3 regions of the Ensifer meliloti genome follow, and region 3 is predicted to be linked to each of the others. Evidence: riboswitches for the same ligand, from Rfam matches in the RefSeq annotation. Region 3 holds a riboswitch; each other region holds the start of a gene.
The links. Region 3 has a riboswitch for thiamine pyrophosphate ahead of thiD (bifunctional hydroxymethylpyrimidine kinase/phosphomethylpyrimidine kinase). Riboswitches for the same ligand answer to the same signal wherever they lie in the genome.
Positions count from the first base shown of each region.

Region 1: it holds a riboswitch for thiamine pyrophosphate, as region 3 does, so the genes downstream of both, thiB (thiamine ABC transporter substrate binding subunit) here and thiD (bifunctional hydroxymethylpyrimidine kinase/phosphomethylpyrimidine kinase) in region 3, are expected to answer to the same signal.
Region 2: it holds a riboswitch for thiamine pyrophosphate, as region 3 does, so the genes downstream of both, thiC (phosphomethylpyrimidine synthase ThiC) here and thiD (bifunctional hydroxymethylpyrimidine kinase/phosphomethylpyrimidine kinase) in region 3, are expected to answer to the same signal.

Region 1 is NZ_CP120365.1:2,186,127-2,193,943, reverse strand. It holds gene PZL22_RS17625 (M48 family metalloprotease) at 1-1,016, opposite strand, end outside; gene thiQ (thiamine ABC transporter ATP-binding protein) at 1,338-2,054, opposite strand; gene thiP (thiamine/thiamine pyrophosphate ABC transporter permease ThiP) at 2,051-3,682, opposite strand; gene thiB (thiamine ABC transporter substrate binding subunit) at 3,690-4,718, opposite strand; TPP riboswitch at 4,767-4,880, opposite strand; gene PZL22_RS17605 (GNAT family N-acetyltransferase) at 5,014-5,499, shown strand; gene PZL22_RS17600 (thiamine diphosphokinase) at 5,577-6,227, shown strand; gene PZL22_RS17595 (ABC-F family ATP-binding cassette domain-containing protein) at 6,232-7,817, shown strand, end outside.
Region 2 is NZ_CP120364.1:797,843-805,659, forward strand. It holds gene dctD (C4-dicarboxylate transport transcriptional regulatory protein DctD) at 1-1,315, shown strand, start outside; gene PZL22_RS03635 (aq_1923 C-terminal domain) at 1,440-3,461, opposite strand; TPP riboswitch at 3,667-3,778, shown strand; gene thiC (phosphomethylpyrimidine synthase ThiC) at 3,877-5,712, shown strand; gene thiO (glycine oxidase ThiO) at 5,714-6,691, shown strand; gene thiS (sulfur carrier protein ThiS) at 6,688-6,885, shown strand; gene PZL22_RS03655 (thiazole synthase) at 6,888-7,661, shown strand; gene PZL22_RS03660 (thiamine phosphate synthase) at 7,658-7,817, shown strand, end outside.
Region 3 is NZ_CP120364.1:381,035-388,851, reverse strand. It holds gene PZL22_RS01690 (beta-galactosidase) at 1-594, shown strand, start outside; partial or broken gene PZL22_RS01685 (serine hydrolase domain-containing protein) at 697-1,700, shown strand; gene PZL22_RS01680 (peroxiredoxin) at 1,820-2,479, opposite strand; TPP riboswitch at 2,693-2,795, shown strand; gene thiD (bifunctional hydroxymethylpyrimidine kinase/phosphomethylpyrimidine kinase) at 2,924-3,724, shown strand; gene PZL22_RS01670 (hypothetical protein) at 3,785-4,033, shown strand; gene exoP (succinoglycan biosynthesis transport protein ExoP) at 4,076-6,436, opposite strand; gene PZL22_RS01660 (UTP--glucose-1-phosphate uridylyltransferase) at 6,491-7,396, opposite strand; gene exoO (succinoglycan biosynthesis glycosyltransferase ExoO) at 7,401-7,817, opposite strand, start outside.

The sequences.
Region 1 (7,817 bases), on a different replicon from region 3:
AGCACCGCCTCGGCCTTGTTGTCGATCTGGAAGCCGGTGGGCACGTCGAAGCGTATGCCGAGCTGGCCATGCAGGAAGGTCTGTCCGCGGACATAGCCCTCCTGCGGGCTGTCGCCATAGAGGATACCGTCGATGCCGGCGAGATAATAGTCGCGCCCGCGGTCGCCGCTCGTCCCCTCGGGGCCGAAGGCACGGGCATGCCGGCGCGCGAGATCGACGCGCTGCGGCGCGTTGGGGTGGCTCGACAGGAAGTCCAGACTCTGGTCCGCCTCCGGATCGACCGCGCTGAAGCGGCTATAGGCGGCCATGGAATCGAGGAAGCGCGCTGCCGCATAGGGGTCGTATCCGGCCTCGCCCAGCATGCGGACGCCGATCACGTCGGCCTGCAGTTCCTGATTGCGCGAGAAGGCGGCAAGGCGCAGCTTGCCGCGGGCAAGCGCCTGCTTCCCGGCAAGGTCGGAGGAAAGCACCTCGGACACGACACGGCTGGCGATCACCTCCGCTTCCTCGCGCTGCTGGCGCTGGATGCCGTGATTGGCCGTCACATGCGCCATCTCGTGCGAGAGTACGGCGGCCACTTCCGAGGCGTCGTTGGCGAGCGCCAGCAGACCCCGCGTCACGTAGAGATAGCCGCCCGGAAGCGCGAAAGCGTTGATTGCCGGCGAGTTGAGGATGGTGATGCGGTAGGATTGCTGCGGGTTTTCCGAAACGGCGGTCAGGGCGCCGGTGATCCGGGCGACCAGCCGCTCGGTCTTGGCGTCGCGGTATTCTCCGCCGTAGCTCGCCACGATGCGCGGATGCTCGCGCGCGCCGAGTTGGGCCCGCGGGTCGTTCTTCTGCACTTCCTCGACGATCTGCGGATTGGAGGATGGCGAAACGGTGGGCTCGTAGGTCTGCTCGATCACGGATTGGCAGCCAGCGATCAGCGTCGTGGCAGCCAATGCGACCAGCGCTCGTGCGCGCACGGCTCCATGCCGCCGCGGAAACCAGCCATTCATGACTGCCTGCCTTATCATGCCTCAGCCCGTCCCCATCCGCCGGTGCGACCCGCGGCTCGAAGCCATTCATCGCAATCGGCGAAAAGTCCTACTTTTTCAGCCGGATGCGGTGCACCGGCGCGGGTGTTTCAGCCAGGATTCTGCTGTATCCGATTTCAGCGCCGCCTGCCTAGCCGACCCCAGTAGAAATAGTTGCCCCGTGGTATCGCAGCAACGGATGCGCGAATTTTGCGAGATACCCGCTGGTGTCTCCCGCGCCTCGCACGGCGCGGCGGTCAAATTGTGGCGTCCGGCGAATTTAGTTCGCCCGGCGTCGGATCGGCCGCCGCGAACAATACGTCATCCTTCGTTGCCGAGGAACCGGTTGATCGCAGCGATGTCGCGGCGCCCGAGGAACCGATCGACTTCATCATGGGCGACAATCCGGCCCCGGTCGAGAAAAAGAACGCTGTCGGCGAGCGCCCTCACGTCATCGGGATGATGTGTGATCATCAGTATCGTGTTGCCTTCCTCCTCGTGCAGATCGCTGATGAGTGCCCGCATCTCGGCGCGCATGCCGGGGTCGAGCGCGGCGAAAGGCTCGTCGAGCAGGAGGATCGGGCGGTGCCGCACGAAGGCGCGCGCGAGCGCGACCCTCTGGCGTTCGCCGCCTGAAAGCGTCGGCGGCAGGCGCTTGCCAAAACCGGCGAGCCCGACCCGGGCCAGTGCATCCTCCACTTTCGTGCGGTCGGCCGCATCCAGCCGCAGCGCCGGGCTGATGCCGAAGCCGACATTGGTGGCGACGTCGAGATGTGCGAAGAGGTTATGTTCCTGGAATATGATCGAGACCGGCCGTTCCGCCGGCGCCCGACCGGTCATTTCCTCGCCGAGGATGCGGACTTCCCCGCGCCCCGGTTGCTCGAAGCCGGCGATGATGTTGAAGAGCGTCGACTTGCCCGAGCCGGAGGCGCCGGCCACGGCGACGATCCGCTTCGCGGGAACCGCGCAGTCGAAGGCGAGCGTCGTCGTTTCGAAGCTTATCTCGACGCTCTTGACGGCGAGAGCGGTGGAACTCATGTGCTTTTACCTTCGGGCGGCCTCTCCTCTCCCGCCGTGCCGAGCACCGTCAGGACAAGGCAGAGAAGGCCGAGAACCAGCGCCAGTCCGGCCGCATCCGCGGTGCGATAGCTGCCCATCCGGCTATAGAGCAGATAGGGGAGGGTTACCATGTCCTCGGAGCCGAAAAGAGCGACTGCTCCCAGATCGCCGAGCGAGAGGGCCATGGCAAAGGAAAAGGCGACAAAGAGAGGCTTGCGCAGGCCCGGCCAGTCGATCCACAGCAGGCGGTGAAAGCCGCCGATGCCAAGGCTCGCGGCAAGGCGCGCGGTGCGCGCGGCATGCGTCGCCATGGCCGGCGCGAGCACCCGGTGAACGAAGGGAAGCGCCATCAGCGCATTGATGGCGACGACGACGGCCGGCGCGAAACGGGCGACGTCGCCGAAAGGTCTCAGGAGCAGGAACCATCCGGCGCCGAGCACGACGGGAGGCACGAGCAGTATGAAGGAGGTGCTCGCGCCGATCGTGCCTGCAAAGAGGCGAGGCGCCGCTCCGGGGCGCCGCTGCGCCAGCGCGAGCCGTTCGGTACGGATCATCAGCGCCGCGATGGCGACGGAGATCGTGGCGGAGACAAGGGCGATCGTCGCGCTCATGGCGAGCGCCCGATGGAATGCCGGCTCGCTCACGAGACGGACGAGGTCGGCCTTCGATCCGCTATAGGCGATGGCCGCAAATGGCAGGCCGACGAGGATGACCGCGAGTATCAGCCAGATCCGGTCGGCAAGCCGCGACAGACCGCTTGCGCCGTCGAAACGCCGGATGGCCCTGCCGCTGGTCTCTCCCTCCAGCGGCGCCGGCGCGATCAATTTCAGGACGAGAAGCAGCGCTCCGGTAAGGGCGACCTGAAGTGCCGAAAGGGCGATCGCCCGCGGCGGGTCGAAGTCGAAGCGCAGCGCCTGATAGATCGCCACTTCGATCGTGCTGGCGGCCGGCCCGCCGCCAAGCGTCAGCACGAGCGTGAAGCTGGTGGCGCAGAGCATGAAGATGAGCCCGGCGATGCCGGGAAGCAATCCGCGGATAACCGGCCACTCGATGAAGCGAAAGATGGCGAAGGATCCCATGCCGAGATTGGCGCTGGTGCGCCAGTATTCGGCCGGAATGCGCTCGATGCCGGCAAGCATCAAGCGTGCGGCGAGCGGCATGTTGAAGAAGACATGGGCAATGAGAATGCCGGAGAGGCCATAGATGCTGACCGGCTGCTCCAACCCGGCTGCCGAAAGCACCCTGTTCAAGAGCCCCTGCCGGCCCCAGATTTCGATGAGCCCGAGTGCGGCGACGAGCGCCGGCAGGCCGAGTGGCAGCGCCAGAAGCCGCAGCACCCAGATGCGGCCGGGGAACGAAGCCTGGCGGGCAAGTGCCCGGGCAACCGGTATGGCGAATAGGATGGCAAGAAGTGTCGAGAGGCTGGCCTGCAGCAGCGTGAAGCGTGTGATGCGCCAGATATAGGCATCGAAAAGCGGACCACCGCCGGCGCTGCCGGCCGACTGTCCAAGCAGTGCCGCGCCGGCGAGGCCGACGAAAAGCAGGATGCCGCCGAGGGCGAAGGCCCCGGCGGCGATTGTCATTCTGCTTTCCTTTGTGCCGGACAATCCGGCCTCAGTTCCGGCTCATGGCGGCCAGCCATTCGTCGATCCAGGCCTTGCGGCTGGCGGCGACCTCCCCGGAGGGAATGAGGAACGTCTTTTGCGGGTCGACGAGCTTGCCGAAGGCTTCCGGCAGCGGTTCCTTGGTCGCCGTCACCGGCATCATCCAGTTGGTCGTCGGGATGATCGACTGGAATTCCGGACCGATCATGAAGGTCAGGAAGTTCCGGGCGAGTTCCGGGTCCTTTGCGTTCTTCGTCAATGCGGCGACTTCGATCTGGATATAGTGGCCTTCGGCGAAGGGGGCCGCCTGGTAGCGCTCGGTGTTCTCCGCGACCATGTGATAGGCAGGCGAGGTGGTGTAGGAGAGAACCATCGGCGCCTCGCCCTTTGTGAAGAGACCATAGGCTTCCGACCAGCCCGGCGTGACCGTCAGCACGCGGTCCTTGAGCTTCGCCCAGGCCTCTCCGGCCTTGTCGCCATAGACCGACTTCACCCAGAGCAGGAGGCCGAGGCCGGGGGTTGAGGTCCGCGGGTCCTCGATGACGATCTTCTGCGACGGATCGCCCTCGACCAGTTCCTTGAGGCTCTTCGGTGGGTCCTTCAGTGCCTCTGTGTCGTAGACAACGGCGAAATGGCCGTAGTCATAGGGTATGAAGGTGTCGTCGGAGAAGCCGCCCGGAACCTTGACGGAAGCGGTATCGGCGCCGTGCGGTGCGAAGAAGCCGGTCGCCTTCGCCTCCGCCACCAGATTGGTGTCGAGGCCGAGTACGATGTCGGCCTTGGAACCCTGACCTTCGAGCTTCAGCCGCGTCAGGAGTTCGACCCCGTCGGCGACCCCTACATAGTCGACCTTGCAGTCACAGGTCTTCTCGAACGCTTCCGCCACCTTGGCGCCCGGCCCCCATTCGGTGATGAAGCTCTCATAGGTATAGACCGTCAGCGTTTTTTCCGCGGCCGCCGCGCTCACGGAAAATGCCGCGATCGAAGCGGCGGCGATCGCAAGCCGGCCAAGGATTTTTCGATGGAGTGAACTGGACATTCTGGCACCTCTCCCTTTGTTGTTGCTGCAATGGGAAAAGCGCGTATCGGTCCGATCGCTTCTAATCCCTCCGCCGGTATGAGCCGGATCAGGTTCCGCGGGTTGGCTCGAAGCCTCTCAGCCATGGTCGCAAAGCCGGCCAGGGCACCCCGTTAGAGCAGCAGAAGATTTAGCTTCCGGCGACGGCTTAGGCAAGCTGAGTTTCAGCAGGGACGTTTGCCGTCCGCGCCGGGCGCGCTATTAAAAGTCAAACAATTGCCGGCGCCGTTTGTTCGCCGAAAGCGGAGACAATTCCATGCCAGACATGCTCGTCCGCCTCTATGCCTTGCCCGAGGGCCGTCCATCGCGTCTCGACCCCGACGTCCGCATCCGGCGGGCGCTTGCGGCCGAGCGGCGGCTCGTCATTCCCTGGATCGAGGAGCGCTTCGGGGCCGGGTGGGCCGGCGAGGCCGAAACCGCCTTCTCCTCGACGCCGGCGCGCATCCACATCGCTCACCATCGGGACCGGATCGTGGGCTTCGCATGCCATGACGTAACCGCGCTCGGCTTCTTCGGTCCGACCGGAGTGGACGCGGCCATGCGCGGCAAGGGCATCGGCGAGGCCCTGCTCGTCGAAAGCCTGCTGTCCATGCGCGCCGCCGGCTATGCCTATGCGATCATCGGCGGCGTCGGCCCCGCCGATTTCTATGCCCGCGCGGTCGGTGCGGTGGAGATCGCCGGATCGACGCCCGGCATCTATGACGGCATGCTTTTCCCCGGGGATCCGGCGTCCGGAACCTGATCCGCGCAGCATGCGTTCGCAAAACAGCAGCCGGAGCCCTTTTCCTTCGCCGCTGCTTTGCGCTATGGGCTTCTGCCATGATCCGATCACCCTTCACCATCCTGCTCGGCGGCGCGCTGACGCCGACAGACCGGCTCGCTCGACAGCTCGAAGGCAGCCGCTTCGTCGCCGCCGACGGCGGCATGCGCCATGCAAGGACGCTCGGGGTCGTTCCCGATCTCTGGGTCGGCGACTTCGATTCCACGGACGAGGCGCTTCTGGCCGAGTTCGCCGGCGTCCCGCGTGAACGCCATCCGGCTGCCAAGAACGCGACCGACGGGGAGATCGCCGTCGAGGCGGCCCTCGAGCGTGGCGCGACCTCGCTCGTCTTCGCGGGCGGACTCGGCGGCGCGCGCAGCGATCACGCTTTCCTGCACCTCCTCGGCACCGTCGCACTTGCCGAGAGCGGCGTTGCGGTGATGATGACCTCCGGCGAGGAGGAGGCCTATCCGCTGCTGCCCGGCTCGCAGGAGATCGAGTTGCCGAAAGGCAGCCTCTTCTCGATCCTCGGCTTTGCGGACCTTGACGGTCTCTCGATCGAGAACGTGCGCTACCCGCTGAAGGATTTTCATCTGCCCTTCGGCTCGTCGCGCACCATTTCGAACATCGCGGATGGCACGGTCCGCTTCACCCTGAAATCCGGCCGGGCCGTCATTCTCGCCCGGCCCTATGATCTTTCCGGAGCCTGATGCCTTGGCACCTCCCATCCTGAAGCTTGACGACATTCTACTGACCTTCGGCGGCACGCCGCTGCTCGCGGGTGCGGGCCTGCAGGTCGAGCCGGGCGATCGCATCTGCCTCGTCGGCCGCAATGGTTCGGGCAAATCGACGCTGATGAAGATCGCCGCCGGGCTTGTAGAACCCCCGTCGGGCGAGATCTTCAGGCATCCATCGGTGACCATACGCTATCTCCACCAGGCGCCCGATTTCGACGGCTTCGATACGGTCCAGGCCTATGCGGAAGCCGGCCTCGGACCAGGCGACGATCCCTACCGGGTCGCCTACCTGCTGCAGCATCTGGGGCTGACCGGGGAGGAAGAGCCGACGCGCCTTTCCGGCGGCGAGGCGCGTCGTGCCGCCCTTGCCCGTGTGCTTGCGCCGGAACCCGACATTCTGCTTCTCGACGAACCGACGAACCATCTCGATCTGCCGACGATCGAGTGGCTGGAAGACGAGCTCGTCCGCAGCCGTTCGGCGCTGGTGCTGATTTCGCACGACCGGCGCTTCCTCGAAAAGGTGTCGACGGCGACCGTCTGGCTGGACCGCGGCCAATCGCGCCGCCTCGATCGCGGCTTCGCGCATTTCGAGGCCTGGCGCGACGAGGTGCTGGAGGCGGAAGAGCTCGAACAGCACAAGCTCGGCAAGGCGATCGAGCGCGAAGAGCACTGGCTGCGCTACGGCGTGACCGCAAGGCGCAAGCGCAACATGCGCCGGCTCGGCGAGCTGCAGGACATGCGGGCCCGCCATCGCGGGCACAAGGGGCCGCAGGGTACGGTCCAGGCCACCGTGGCCGACGCCAGGGAATCGGGCAAGCTCGTCATCGAGGCGGAGAAGATCACCAAGGCCTATGGCGATCGCACGATCGTCGCGCCGTTCTCGATCCGCGTCCACCGCGGCGACCGCATCGGCCTCGTCGGACCGAACGGCGCCGGCAAGACGACGTTGCTGAAGCTCCTGACCGGTCAGCTCGCGCCGGACACGGGCAGCGTCAAGCTAGGCACCAATCTGGAGATCGCCACGCTCGACCAGAAACGCGAGGAACTGAACCTGGACGAGACGCTGGCGCATTATCTGACCGACGGGCGCGGCGAGACCCTCCTCGTCAATGGCGAGCAGCGCCATGTCACCGGCTACATGAAGGAATTCCTCTTCCAGCCGGAGCAGGCGCGAACGCCCATCCGCGACCTGTCCGGCGGCGAACGCGCGCGTCTCATGCTCGCCCGCATCCTGGCACGCCCGACCAACCTCCTGATCCTCGACGAACCGACCAACGACCTCGATATCGAGACGCTGGACCTGCTGCAGGAGATCGTGGCCGGATTTTCCGGAACGGTGATCCTGGTCAGCCACGACCGCGATTTCCTCGACCGTACCGTGACCTCGACCATCGCGCCGGCCAACCCGGAGGCGCCCGATGGCCGCTGGATCGAATATGCCGGGGGCTATTCCGACATGATGGCGCAGCGCCGCGGCGCACTCGAGGAAAGGCGCCGGAGCGAGAAAGCCGAGAAGGCCAGATCGAGCGGCGCCTCCTCGTCGCCGAGCGAACCTCAGAAGGC
Region 2 (7,817 bases), 420 kb from region 3:
GCTCGAGCTTGCGGGCTTCACCGTCTCGTCCTTCGCCAGCGCGACCGAAGCGCTCGCCGGACTTTCCGCCGACTTCGCGGGCATCGTCATCAGCGATATCCGCATGCCCGGCATGGACGGGCTTGCCCTTTTCCGCAAGATCCTGGCGCTCGATCCGGACCTGCCGATGATCCTTGTTACGGGGCACGGCGACATACCGATGGCGGTGCAGGCGATCCAGGACGGCGCCTATGACTTCATCGCCAAGCCGTTTGCCGCCGATCGTCTTGTCCAGAGCGCCCGGCGCGCAGAGGAGAAGCGGCGGCTCGTGATGGAGAACCGGTCGCTGCGCCGCGCGGCCGAAGCCGCCTCCGAAGGCCTGCCGCTGATCGGCCAGACGCCGGTCATGGAGCGGCTTCGCCAGACCTTGAAACACATCGCCGACACCGATGTCGACGTGTTGGTTGCCGGCGAGACGGGCAGCGGCAAGGAGGTCGTCGCCACGCTGCTGCACCAATGGAGCCGCCGCAGGACCGGCAATTTCGTCGCGCTGAATTGCGGCGCTCTGCCGGAAACGGTGATCGAAAGCGAGCTCTTCGGCCACGAGCCCGGCGCCTTTACCGGCGCCGTCAAGAAGCGGATCGGCCGGATCGAGCATGCGAGCGGCGGCACGCTCTTCCTCGACGAGATCGAGGCCATGCCGCCGGCAACTCAGGTGAAGATGCTGCGCGTGCTGGAAGCCCGCGAGATCACGCCGCTCGGCACCAATCTGACCCGCCCCGTCGACATCCGCGTCGTCGCCGCAGCCAAGGTCGATCTCGGCGACCCGGCCGCGCGCGGCGATTTCCGCGAGGATCTCTATTACCGGCTGAACGTCGTGACGCTCTCGATCCCGCCCCTGCGCGAACGGCGCGACGACATCCCCCTCCTCTTCTCCCATTTCCTGGCCCGCGCCTCGGAACGCTTCGGCCGCGAAGTGCCCGCGATCTCGGCTGCCATGCGCGCGTACCTGGCGACGCATTCCTGGCCCGGCAATGTGCGCGAGCTTTCGCACTTCGCCGAACGGGTGGCGCTGGGGGTGGAGGGAAACCTGGGAGTTCCGGCCGCAGCGCCCGCCTCAAGCGGAGCGACCCTGCCGGAAAGATTGGAACGCTACGAGGCCGATATCCTCAAGCAGGCGCTCACGGCGCATTGCGGCGACGTCAAAGAGACCCTGCAAGCCCTCGGCATCCCCCGCAAGACTTTTTACGACAAGCTGCAGCGCCATGGGATCAACCGGGCAGATTATGTCGAACGGGCAGGCCCGGGGCGTCCCAATGCCATATCGAAAACTTGAGCCTGCGGCAGCGACAAAGTCGGTGACGGTGCGGCAGGTTTAAGCCCCTCCCGCCTGTGGGGAGGGGCGATCACTTGCCCGGCGCTGCAACTCGTCTTCGCCCGGCATGCGGCGAGAAGACCGCCTATTCCGCCGTCGCCTCGAAGTCGACCCTGTCGAGAAGCAGGAGCGGATTTTGCGAAGCAACCGCGAATTCGAGCGCACCGATTCCGTTTGCGGATTTGGATTTGACCGTCAACGTGAACATCCCCGGTTTGGCAATGAACTGCGAAGCTGCGTCCAGCACGTCCTGCAACCGAGGCTCCTGCGCGGCAAACTGCTGCAACGCCACCGAAGCCGTCATCGTGAGCATGCCGCGCGCCTGATCCTCCGTCATGTCGTTTTGCTCGGCATAGGCCCGTATGGCCTTGGCGGCGAGACCTTTGTCCTCGATCTTCAGCTTTGCTTCACGGGCGGTGAGGCCGAACAGCGCTGCCCGCATCTTCGCCTCGTCGCCGGAAAAGAAGTCGCCGCTCACGCCCCCCAGCAGGCCGGAGAGGGAAAAGCCGCCGATATCTTTTCCACGTGTGGAGATATCCCCGATGACCAGAGTCTGGCTCGGCTCGTCCCAGGCGGCTTCGATGTTGGACGACAGGACCACCTCATTGAAACCGAGGTTGCGAAGCTGCGCGAACGGCTCGTCGTGCATATGCTCCGGGATCGGCAGGGTCAGATCCTGATATCTGATGCGGATGTCGGTCGGAATGCCGTTGCGGGGCTTCGTGAGCGCCAACTCGTAATCCTTGAGCGAGAAGCGGACGCGCCTCGGCACCGAATCCTGTGCGTCGCTCTCAGCGCCTTCGGTTTCTGTATCGGGCAGATCGGCATCCAGACCCGCCAGCCGGACCGTACCGAATTCCGGCAACAGTGTCGTAAAGGGAAAATTCTCGCGCTGCCGCTCGTCGAGCGCGACCATCCTCTGCAGACCCTCCAAGGTCGAATTCCAGGAAAATCCCGAAATGCTCGCTTCGGAGACCTTGATGTAGTCCGCGCCCTCTCCCATCGAGAGGCCATTCAGCGTGCCGTCAAGCTTCCGTCCATCGACCTCAAGGGCGAGGCGGTCTATCGAAACCTTGATCCTCTCGCCTTCGTCACCGTCCTTCATCGGCGCGTCGATCGTAAGGCCGAGCATTTCCATGTCGGCCTTCCTCGTCATGTCGATAATCGACAAGACCCGATTGAAATAGGCTTGGCGTTCCGCCGGCGGCAATTGATCCGGCGCCGAGACCGATTTCAGCTTTTCGAGCGTCTCGACCAGCGGCTCGGCCGGCATTCGCATGCTGAAGCCGCTGCTGCGAACCTCGTCATAGCCGAAGCTCGCCTCGCCATCCGAGAAGGCGATGTCCTTTACCGAAATCGGCCCATAGACAGGCTTTGCCTCGTTGTCGTCCGGGCCGGCTTTTTCGGTATAGAGCCGCGCCAGATAGGCGGCATCGATATCCTGCGCCGTCACGGCTCCGATGGAACCCGCCACCCTATTCTTCCTGCCGCCCTCTCCCCCCGAACGGTCCACGCCGACTTCGAAGCTGCCGCCGCTCGCCGAATAGCGGGCGATACGCCCATCGGCGATGCCTTCCGAGACCACGTTCCTGTAGATCAGCTTCTGCTCGGTCCCGGCAACGATCTGCGCGAAGACGATCTCCGGGGCGGAGATACGCCTTGCCGTGAAAAGTTCTACTCGCTTGGAGATCGAGAGTTCGCTCTTCCCGCCGAACATCTGCTCCAAGGTGCCGCGATCAAAATCTGCTTCTTCGACGACCGCGCGCGGGACAGAGACCGTGCCGAAAGCAGTCTTGAGTTCAAGGCCGCTTACTTCGAGCATGCCCTGGAGGAAAAAGATACTGGGCCGGCCGTCAACCGCGGCGATACGAACGTCCGACCCGTCCTTCAGCGGCAAGGCCACGTCGCGCAGATGAATTCGCCCAAGGAAATCCGCTTCGACGCTGCCCGCCTTGCCACCGCGCTCGGCGATCATCCTGCTCACGCGATTTTCTACGATGGTCTTGTAGCCGGCCATGCCGGCGGCCGTGATTGCTATCACCGCAACTGCGGCCCAAAGCGCCTTGCGTCTCTTTTTTCTTCTTGTCCCTGCCTCAGCTTGCCCCACGACAATCGTCCTTCCGCTACCTGCTTCACCGCGCCCCATTCGTGACGGGTGATTAGATGCAAGGAGCTGCATTTGCAAGCATGGCGGGAGGACAATCCAGAGCAGATAACTGACGCGCCCGACATCCTCGCCCGGGACCGGACCGCGCCGGAGGCGGCCATTCAAAAACCATCTTGACGCCGCGCCGATAACCGTTCCTAATTGCGCCATTCACCAGGGGGGTCCCGGCAAGGGGCTGAGATACTGCTAGAGCGCGCAGTGACCCGTTGAACCTGATCCAGTTCATACTGGCGTAGGGACGGTGCAGACGTGCGACAGCCGGGATTCCGTGTACCCGCGATCCGTCGGCCAAACGTCTTTTCATCCTTCCGGCTTCAGAACTGGGTCTCCAACGCGAAAACTTTGGAGCCTCAAGATGAATCTAGTCAAACCTCTCGCCGCGGCGCCCTCGGTCACCCAGGGACCGCTTCCCGCGTCCCGCAAGGTCTACAAGCCGGGCGATATCCATCCCGACATCCGCGTGCCGATGCGCGAGATCGCGCTCCATCCGACCTCCGGCGAGCCGCCGGTCACCGTTTACGACTCCTCCGGTCCCTACACGGTCGAAAACGCCGATATCCGCATCGACGCGGGCCTGCCACGCCTTCGCAGCGACTGGGTTCTCAAGCGCGGCGATGTCGAAAGCTACGACGGCCGTGCAGTGAAGGCCGAGGACAACGGCTTTGCGACCGGCGAAAGGCTGACGCCGGAATTCCCGGTTCGCAATCGGCCGCTCAGGGCCAAGCCGGGAAAAGCGGTGACCCAGCTCGCCTATGCCCGCGCCGGCATCGTCACGCCGGAGATGGAGTTCATCGCCATTCGCGAAAACCTCGGCCGGAAGGCCGCGAAGGAGGCGCTCGCCCGAGACGGCGAAAGTTTCGGTGCATCGGTCCCCGACTTCGTGACGCCGGAATTCGTCCGCCAGGAGGTGGCCGCCGGCCGGGCGATCATTCCGGCCAACATCAACCATCCGGAAGCCGAGCCGATGATCATCGGCCGCAACTTTCTGGTGAAGATCAACGCGAATATCGGCAATTCCGCCGTCACCTCCTCGATGGCCGAAGAGGTGGAGAAGATGGTCTGGGCGACGCGCTGGGGCGCCGATACGGTCATGGACCTTTCCACCGGCCGCAACATTCACAACATCCGCGAATGGATCATCCGCAATTCGCCGGTACCGATCGGCACGGTACCGCTCTACCAGGCGCTGGAAAAGGTAAACGGCATCGCCGAAGACCTTTCCTGGGAGGTCTTCCGCGACACGCTGATCGAGCAGGCGGAACAGGGCGTCGACTATTTCACCATCCATGCCGGCGTCAGGCTTCACTATATTCCGCTCACCGTGGATCGCGTCACCGGCATCGTCTCGCGCGGCGGGTCGATCATGGCAAAATGGTGCCTGCATCACCATCGCGAAAGCTTCCTCTACGAGCATTTCGAGGATATCTGCGACATCTGCCGCGCCTATGACGTCTCCTTCTCGCTCGGCGACGGCCTGCGTCCCGGCTCGATCGCCGACGCCAACGACAGGGCCCAGTTCGCCGAGCTCGAAACGCTCGGCGAACTGACGAAGATCGCCTGGGCCAAGGATTGCCAGGTGATGATCGAAGGGCCGGGCCATGTGCCTATGCACAAGATCAAGGAGAACATGGACAAGCAGCTCGCCGTCTGCGGCGAAGCGCCCTTCTATACGCTCGGGCCGCTCACCACCGATATCGCGCCCGGCTACGACCACATCACGTCAGGCATCGGCGCGGCGATGATCGGCTGGTTCGGCACCGCCATGCTCTGCTACGTGACGCCGAAGGAACATCTGGGCCTGCCCGACCGCAACGACGTCAAGACCGGCGTCATCACCTACAAGATCGCCGCCCACGCCGCCGATCTCGCCAAGGGGCACCCGGCCGCCCGAACCCGCGACGACGCGCTGTCGCGCGCCCGCTTCGAGTTCCGCTGGGAGGACCAGTTCAACCTCTCGCTCGACCCCGAAACCGCGCGCAACTTCCACGACGAGACGCTGCCCAAGGAGGCGCACAAGGTCGCGCATTTCTGCTCCATGTGCGGGCCGAAATTCTGTTCGATGCGGATTTCCCACGATATCCGCGCCGAGGCGCAGAAGGAGGGGCTCGAGGCAATGGCGGCCAAATATCGCGACGGTGGCGACCTTTACATGCCGCTCGATGAAAGCAATGCCGCGCCCGCTGGAGAATGAGATGCGCGTGCTGATCAGAGGGGCCGGCGTCGCCGGCCTCACCGCCGCCCATGAACTTCTCGCGCGCGGCGCCGAAGTAACGATCATCGAAAATGCCGCCGGCTTCACCGGGGCCGCTTCCTGGTATGCGGGCGGCATGCTCGCTCCCTGGTGCGAGCGCGAAAGCGCCGAGGAAACCGTCCTGACGCTGGGAATCGGCGCCGCCGACTGGTGGGAAGCCGCCCTCCCCGCCGGTTCCGTCCATCGCAACGGCACGCTCGTCGTGGCGCAACCCCGTGACGGAGCCGAACTCAAGCGCTTCGCCTCGCGCACCTCCGGCTTCCGCTGGCTCGATGCGGAGGAGATCGCAGCGCTTGAGCCGGCTCTCGCCGGCCGTTTCCGGGAGGCGCTGTTCTTTCCGCAGGAGGCGCATCTCGACCCCCGCCGGGCACTCTCGGCGCTCCGGCAAGGGCTGGCGGCACGCGGCGCCGCCTTCGCCGGCGAGGACATGGACGATCGCGGTTTCGCGCTCACCGTCGATTGCACCGGCGCGTCGAGGATCGGCGAGTTCGACGGACTTCGCGGCGTTCGCGGCGAGATGGCCTATCTGCAGACGGACGAGGTGACGCTCTCGCGCCCCGTGCGCATGCTGCATCCCCGCATCCCGCTCTATATCGTGCCGCGCGGCGGCGGGCTCTTCATGTGCGGCGCGACGATGATCGAGAGCGACGACGCCGGTCCGATCACCACCCGCTCGCTGATGGAACTGCTGAACGCCGCCTATTCGCTCCATCCGGCTTTCGCCGAAGCGCGCCTGGTCGAAACCGGCACGGGCGTGCGCCCCGCTTTTACCGACAACCTGCCGCGGGCCTGGCGCCGTGAAAACAGGATTACCGTCAACGGCCTCTATCGGCACGGCTTCCTCCTCTCCCCGGCCATGGCCGGGGAGGTGGCGGCACTGGCCCTTGGCGAAGAGAATCTTAGAGGAGATATCCGATGAAGCTGACCATCAACGGCGAGGAACATGAGCTTCAGGCCGCGACGCTCGCCGAACTCCTGCAGCGCCTCGAATTCGAGGGCGACTGGCTGGCGACCGCCGTAAACGGCGAACTCGTCCGGAAGGCCGACCGCGCCGGTCACCGGCTTGAGGACAGCGACCGTATCGAAATCCTGTCGCCCATGCAGGGAGGCTGACGATGCCGCTATTCTATGAAACCGAGGTCCGATCGCGGCTCCTGCTCGGAACCGCCCGCTATCCCTCGCCGGCCGTGCTCGCCGAAGCGGTGCGGCGGTCGGGCACCGATATCGTCACGGTCTCGCTCCGCCGCGAGACGGCCGGCGGGCGCCAGGGCGGCGCCTTCTTCGAGCTGATCCGCGAACTCGGCGTGCGCGTGCTGCCCAACACGGCCGGCTGCCATTCCGTCTCGGAGGCCGTGCTGACCGCCAGGATGGCGCGCGAGGTGTTCGGCACCGACTGGATCAAGCTGGAAGTGATCGGCCACCAGGACACATTGCAGCCGGACGTCTTCGGCCTCGTGGAGGGGGCTCGCATCCTCACCGGGGAAGGTTTCCAGGTCTTCCCCTACACGACGGACGACCTCGTCGTCGCCGAAAGGCTGCTGGAGGCGGGCTGCCAAGTGCTGATGCCCTGGTGCGCGCCGATCGGCAGCGCCATGGGACCGCAGAATGTGCAGGGCTTGCGCGCCATGCGCGCGGAATTTCCCGACGTGCCGCTGATCGTCGACGCCGGCATCGGCCGCCCGTCCCACGCGACGACGGTCATGGAACTCGGCTACGACGCGGTCCTGCTCAACACGGCCGTTGCCGGCGCTGCCTATCCCGCCGCCATGGCCGAAGCCTTCACCAAGGCGATCGATGCCGGCCACGCGGCTCACGGCGCCGGCATGCTGGAGCCGCGCGACATGGCCGTTCCATCCACCCCCGTTATCGGAAAGGCAGTCTTCTCGTGAAGCTCGATCCCTTCTATCTCATCGTCGACAGCGCCCAATGGATCGAACGGCTGGTGCCGCTCGGCGTCAAACTCGTGCAGCTCCGCATCAAGGACCGGAACGAGGAAGACATCCGCCACCAGATACGGGTCGCCAGGGCAGTCTGCTCCGCCCATG
Region 3 (7,817 bases):
GGATACAAGCTGATCCTCGCGCCGGATCTCGTCATTGCCGAGGAGGCTTTCGTGGAGCGGCTCGCGCGAGCGGATGCCAAGGTGGTCTTCGGTGCGCGCAGCGGCAGCAAGACGAGGGACATGCACATCCCCGAGGGACTACCACCAGGACCGCTGGCGAAGCTCATCGATGTCAGCGTCTCGCGGGTCGAGTCGCTGCCGGAGTTTCACAGCGAAACCGTTCTCTATGGCAACGAGGCCTACGAGGCGGGCGGTTGGCGCGAGACCGTCAGGACGAACGAGACCGTTCTCGCAAGCTTCGACGGGGAGTATCGTAACGGCACGCCGGCGCTCGTCGGCAACGACAAGGCACGCTACCTGGCGGTTGCGGCCAACGGCGCATTGCTCGACAAGGTGATCGGCGACGCGCTCGGCTGGGCTGGGTTGGAAAGCCTGCCCGACCTCGGCGATCTTCGCGTGACGCGCCGTGGCAATCTCCGTTTCGCCTTCAATTTCGGCCGGATCCCCGCGGAGGTGCCCGCGGGCGCCTCGGCCGAGTTCTACGTGGGAGGCCGCACGCTAAAACCCGTCGATGTTGCGATCTGGAGGGAATGAACCCCGGAGCATCGATGTAGCCGACCTTTCGGCGAGGTCACATCGTCGTGAGCTTGGATTGCACTTGATGACTTGTCGTGCCGTTCGCCCTAGGTCGAACGCATGACTATGCTCGTTATTACGCTCCTTGCACTCCTCGGTTTCCACTCGGCGGCAGCCGCGCAGGATCAGTCCGTCACCACCTTGCTGACGAGCCTGGAGACCAGGGACGAGTTGAAACCGCTGAAGACTGTGGTCGTTGCCAGGGACGGTGAGACGGTCTCCGAGAAGGGTTATCGCGGCCACACGCCCTCGGAGTCGACCAACATCAAGTCTGCGTCGAAATCGATCGTGTCCGCACTTGTGGGCATCGCGATCGACAAGGGTCTGCTCGACGGCCCGGAGCAGAGATCGCCCCGCTCCTGAAGGAAGACCTCCCGTCGCAGGCCGACCCCCGGATCAACGACATCACCATCGGCAACCTGCTTTCGATGCAGGCGGGATTGGGGCGGATGTCCGGACCGAACTACGGCCGCTGGGTGTCTAGCCGTAATTGGGTTCGTTTCGCACTGGCACAGCCATTCGACGACGAGCCCGGAGGGCGGATGCTTTATTCGACCGCCTCGACCCATCTGCTCTCGGCAATACTGACCAAGGTCGGCGGCAAGCCGACACTGGCGCTTGCGCGCGAATGGCTCGATCCGGTCGAGGGTTTCCGGATCGGTGCCTGGGAGCGGGATCCCCAGGGCATCTATCTCGGCGGCAACCAGATGGCGATGAGCGCGCGGTCGCTGCTTGCCTTCGGCGAGCTCTATCGCAATCGCGGCCGCACCGCGGACGGACGGCAGGTCGTCCCGGCCGATTGGGTCGATCTTTCCTGGCAGCCGCGCACCGCCTCCCGTTTTACCGGCGACGGCTATGGATATGGCTGGTTCACGCGCCGGATCGGCGACGAGGATGTGTATTACGCTTGGGGCTATGGCGGCCAGATGCTCTACATAGTGCCGTCCCTGAACCTGACGGTGGTCATGACGTCGGATGAAAGCGGCCCCTCGGCACGCAACGGCTATCGCGACGCCCTGCACGGGGTTCTGGCGGAGATCATCTCCACCGCCAAAGCGGATTGAGGCAGGATGGTTCTGCCCTGTGGGTATTAAACAAGAATGTTAGGAAGAAGCGGTAAGGGTGCGTCAACCCTTGATGAATTGACGCGCCCTTACGACTGACTGTTGGCCAGCGGGTTTTGCTATGCCGTTGGCTGCTTCGTCTTCCGGAGATAGGGAAGCACGGTGTCGAAAGAGCCGAAACGCTGCACGGCGTCCTCGTTGGAGACGGCGGCCGTGATGATGACGTCCTCGCCCTGCTGCCAGTTGGCGGGCGTTGCCACCTGATGCTTGGCAGTGAGCTGGATCGAGTCGATGGCGCGCAGTATCTCGTTGAAGTTGCGGCCGGTGGTCATAGGATAGGTGAGGATCAGCTTGATCTTCTTGTCGGGGCCGATGACGTAGACCGAGCGCACCGTGGCATTGTCAGCCGGGGTGCGGCCTTCGGACGTCTCTCCGGCGCCGGCCGGCAGCATGTCGTAAAGCTTTGCCACCTTCAGATCGCGGTCGCCGATCAGCGGGTAGTCGACCTCGAAGCCGGTCGCGACCTTGATGTCGTTCTTCCACTTGGAGTGGCTCTCGACCGGATCGACCGAGATGCCGATGATCTTGACCCCGCGTTTGCGGAACTCCGGCTCGATCCCCGCCATGGCGCCGAGTTCCGTCGTGCAGACGGGGGTGAAGTTCTTCGGATGGGAGAAGAGGACAGCCCAGCCGTCGCCGATCCATTCATGGAAATTGATCGTGCCCTGCGTTGTCTCGGCGGTGAAATCAGGGGCGGTATCGTTGATGCGCAGACTCATGGCGTGTTCCCTCCTGTACGACGAAATTTCGCTAAGAATAACGCAATCTCCGCCGTTTTCGAGGAGGAAACGAGCGATTGACGGCGGCAGAAGGAATGACTGCATCATAGCTTGCCAATCTGCGGGTATATTTTTGCCGGCTGGCCTAAAAGATAGGTCTTACAAGCCTTTGCGCGGGCGCGTTGACATCGGTCTGCTACAGCCGCATAGATAGCGCATTCCGAGGGGAGCACTAGACGGTGCTGAGATGGCGTTGAGCCGGACCCTTGAACCTGATCCGGGTCATGCCGGCGTAGGAACGGAAAGAAGGCCGCCAGCGGCAAGTTCGCCTTTTCATCGCCTTTTCCTGGATCTCCGTGATGTTCCGTCTGGAGATCGATCGATGACGTCCATTGCCGTACCACTCGCAAGCATCATCTGCCCTCGTGCGAAGGAGGACTGCGCATGACGGCGATCGCGCTCAGCATCGCCGGCTCGGACTCGGGCGGCGGCGCCGGCATTCAAGCGGACCTCAAGACGTTTTCAGCGCTCGGCGTTTACGGCGCCAGCGTCATCACTGCGATCACGGCCCAGAACACCAGGGGTGTGACGGCCGTCGAGGATGTTTCCGCTGAAATCGTGTCGGCGCAGATGGACGCCGTCTTCTCCGACCTCGACGTGAAGGCCGTCAAGATCGGCATGGTCTCGCGTCGGGAAACGATCGCCGCCATTGCTGATGGATTGCGCCGGTTCGGGAAACTGGCCGTCGTGGATCCCGTCATGGTGGCTACCTCCGGCGATGCGCTGCTTCGTCCGGATGCCGTTGCCGCGCTCATCGAAGAACTGTTGCCGCTGGCGCTCGTCGTCACGCCCAATCTTGCCGAGGCCGCGCTCATGACCGGGCGCGCAATCGCCGGGGACAAGGCGGAGATGGCGCGCCAGGCGGAAGCGATCATGCGGACGGGCGCACATGCGGTTCTGGTCAAGGGCGGGCACCTGAAGGGCCAGGAGGCCACAGACCTCTTCTTCGACGGCGACACTCTTGTCCGCCTTCCCGCCGGGCGGATCGAGACGCGCAACGACCACGGCACCGGCTGCACGCTTTCGGCAGCCATTGCCGCCGGCCTTGCGAAAGGCGTGCCGCTGATCGAAGCGGCGAGCGCAGCCAAGGCGTATCTGCATGCCGCAATCTCAGCAGCCGACAGCCTGGAGATAGGTCAGGGGCGCGGTCCGGTTCATCACTTCCACCGATGGTGGAAAGATTGACTGCCGGGTGACGGCTCGGGGCGCTGAAGTGCCTCGCTATCGCCACGGTTGTTCAGCAGCATGACCGCTCCATGGCTTCGATTGGCAATCGGTTTTCGCGATATGCACTTTCTTACCCGCCGGCTGGAGGCTTTCAACCGTGACGACCTGCCGGATTGGCGGCGGTCGCCAAGCAGGGCGCGGCGTGCTCTTTCGATCCTGCCGTCGCTGGTCGAATATTCGCTCTTCTACGCGCTGGCACTGATTGCCCTTACGGCGGTCATTGCGTTAATGGCAGCCGCTTGGATCGTCGATCGCCGCAGGGTCTGACGGCGAAAGGCCGCGCACACAAGTGGCGCGGCCGCGGTCGCCTCAAGCGGCGGTGTTTTCCGTGATCGTATTCTCGACGTAATATTTGCCGTAGCGATGGCGATATTTCTCCGCCCCGTCGAAGTCGCTGTATTTGCCGAGCTCGTTCATGTCCGTCTTGTTGAGGATGACGCCCAGCACCTTCGAGTTGATCAACGGTTCCGAGTGGAGCAGATCGCGTACGAGCCGCGAAGGCGTCCTTCCCCATTCGACCACGAAGAGAATGCCGTCGGCCAGCGGCGCGAAGGCCTTGGCGTCGACGACAGGGGCGAGTGCGGCAAGATCGACGACGACATAATCGAAGGCGTTGCGGGCGTTCTCGATAAGGTTCGCCATGGCCGGCGAGGCGAGCAGTTCGTTGCTCTGATGCCGCTGATGCGAAGCGCCGCCGGCCGGAAGGATTGCCAGCTTGGTGCGCTGGTCCACCTTGATTCCGGCGGGCCAGGTGGCTTCTCCGGTCAGCGTTTCGACGAGCCCGGTGCGCGGGGCGGGCGTGATCATCTGGGTCAGTCCCGGCTTGCGTATATCGGCATCGATGAGCAGGGTGCGCTTGCCGCTCGCCGCCAGTAGTGCGGCGAAGTTCGCAGCAATGATCGATTTTCCCTCGTCCGGAAGGGCCGATGCAATGGCGATCACGCGGCTTTCGCTGCCGGCCAGCATCTGGTCGCAGGCAAGCTTGGCGTTGCGGAAGGTCTCCGCGAAGGTCGAACGCGGCGCGTCGACGACGATACGTGAAAGTCGTTGGAACGGCATCGTATCGTCCACCGCTTCGTCGTGTCTTTTCACTGAGCCGAAATGCGCATGGACCAGTTGCGCCTTCTTCTTCATGCGCGTTCCGAGCAGCGGAACGTAGCCGAGCGAGCGATGGCCGAGGATCGAGCGTATGTCGCCCTCCAGGCGGAAAGTCCGTTCGCGGAATTCGAGGAAGGCCGCGTAAGCGCCGCCGACCATCATGCCGAGCACGGCCGAGAGCGCGAGAGTCATGGTTTTCTTGGGGCTCGACGGCGACACGGGCACGCCGGCCTCGGAGATGACGCGAGCCTTCGCGATCGGGAAGGATTGCTGCTGCGTCGCCTGTTCGTAGCGCCCGAGATAGGACTCGTAGAGCGTCTTCAGAGCCGCGGCCTTCTGTTCGAGCTCTCTTAATTGCACGAGTTGCTCGCTGGCGTCGGAGGTCTTGCCGGCAATGCCCTGGATGCTCTTCCTGAGCGATTCCTCGCGCGACTGGGCGACCTCGTATTCGTTCTTGTAGCTTGCAGTGAGTTGCTGCAGTTCCTGGTAGATCTGCCGCGCGACATCCTCCTGCTCGACACGGAGCGATACCGCCTGCGGGTGGTCGGCGCCGAAATTGTCCGAAACTTCCCGCTCGCGCTTGCCGACGGTGAGATAGCGCGTCCTCAGGTCACGGATCACCGAATTGTCACCCTCCTTGGAGGAAATGGTCGCGTTCTTGACCGCGTTCTCCGGTCCCTGGTCGACGATTGATTTGTATTGGTTGTAGCGGGCCGACGCACTTGCCGTATCGGCCTGGGCGACGATGAGCTGGCTGTTGAGGTCGGCCATCTGCTGCTCGGACATCAACTCGCCCCGCGCAGCCGTCAGACCGTTCTCGGCCCTGAAATGCGCGACTTCAAGCGCGGCGGCCTGCGAGCGCTGCTGGAGGTCCGTAAGCCGTTCCTGGAGCCAGACGGATGCGCGCTCGGTCGCCTCGAAATTGGCGTTCAACTGATCGGTCAGATAGGCACTTGCGTAGCCGCGCGCGATCGTCGCCGCGAGCAAGGGGTCGCTCGAGCGAAAGGCCACGGCCACGACCGAGCTGCGCGAGACACGCTCGACCGCGAGCGATTGCTGTATGATCGCGGCCGCCTTCTGCCGCCGTCCGTTGCGCGCTGCCTCCTCGGTGACATCCGGCTCGCCCGAAAACAGCCCGGTTGCCGTCTTCAGCCATTCCTTGACCATGTCGACCGGGGAGCGCGGCGGATTGAGGATGGTATCGTTTTCCGAAAGCTTGAGCTTGTCTACGACGCGCAGCGCAAGTTCGCCGGACTTCAGGATCTCGACCGCACTCGCAATCTGGGTGTCGAGCATCTGGCTGTTTACCGGGGCAGGCTCCTCCTCGGCGTATTTGGACAGGTTTTCGTCGAGAAGGATCTGCGTCATCGACGTGTAATAGGGCGTGGCAAACAGGAGATAAGCGGCCCCCAGCGCAATGAAGAGCACGACGAATGCGGCCACAAGCCGGGCACGACGAAAGACTGCGGCGACAAGCCGGTCGAGGTCGATAAAGCCGTCTGACTGTTCTTCGCTGGGCGTGATGCTGCTCAATGGAACGCTTCTTTGTTTCATGGGGGCCGTTCTGTTCATCTTCTTCTCCGGTCCTCGCTCCGGCAGTCCCGCAGGACTGCCGGAAGCGGTCGCTTATGCCGCCCGGATGCGGCTTTCGTGAGACAGAACCATGTCGCGGACGGATTCGAAAACGATATCGCCGATGTCCGCACGAGCAAGGGCGAAGGCGACATTGGCTTCGATGAAGCCCTGCTTCGAACCGCAGTCGAAGGTGCGGCCTTCATAAGGATGCGCGTGGAAGGACTGGGATTGCGAAAGCGTCAGCATGCCATCGGTCAACTGTATCTCATTGCCGGCGCCGCGCGTCTGGTGGGCCAGAATCGAGAAGATTTCCGGCTGAAGGATGTAGCGGCCGTTGAGATAGTAGTTGGACGGCGCCTTTCCGGCGGCGGGTTTTTCGACCATCTCGGTCACGGAGAAACCGTGCCGGACCGTCTCGCCCTTGCCGACGATGCCGTATTTCGATGCTTCCTCGGGGGCGCATTGCTCGACGCCGACGACGTTGCCGCCAACCTCGTGATAGAGGTCCATGAGGCCGGCCATGCAACCGCGCGCGCCGAAGGAGACCATGTCCGGCAGCAGAAGCGCGAAGGGCTCGTCGCCGATCAAGTCACGCGCACACCATACCGCGTGCCCGAGGCCGAGGGGGGCCTGCTGACGTGTAAAACTGACCGAGCCGGCTGCCGGCAACATGGCCTCGAGTTCGGAAATCTGCGCGCTTTTGCCGGAGCGCGAAAGCGACGAGATGAGCTCCGGCGCGTCGTCGAAATGGTCCTCGATCACCTGCTTGTTCCGGCTGGTGACGAAGACGATATGCTCGATTCCGGCCTGGCGGGCCTCGTCCACGGCATACTGCACGACTGGCCGGTCGACGATCGTCAACATCTCCTTGGGCACTGCCTTCGTCGCCGGAAGGAACCTCGTTCCGTTTCCGGCAACTGGGATTACTGCTTTTCTGACGGTCCTGACACGGTCCATTTTATCATCCTTTGCTTATGTGGGGGTCGTTGCCCAGCGGGGATCGTTCAGCCGCCGCCGTCACGGGGGCGGCACGGGGGGCCGAATGGGAGGAGGGATGCACGAATCGCGCGGCAAGGCGGCGCAATCGGGCAGCGATCGGCATGCTGAGATGCCGGAGCGCAAGCGGGTCGGCCAGCGCGGTCTTGAGCGCGCCGGCCAACGATCTCTTTTTCAACTGATCGACGAGGACCAGGAACGAGCGAGCTTCGCGGAAGCCGCGCATGCGCCTGTGCTGCATTTTCTGCGCAAGGCCGTCGAGCGCGTAGCGGCGCAGGAACGCCTCGTCGGCGGCGATCATCGCGTCTATGTGATCGAGCCTCAACACACGCGAGATGGAACCCTCGCGGATATGATAGATGTAGCCGGCGGACGGCTCGAC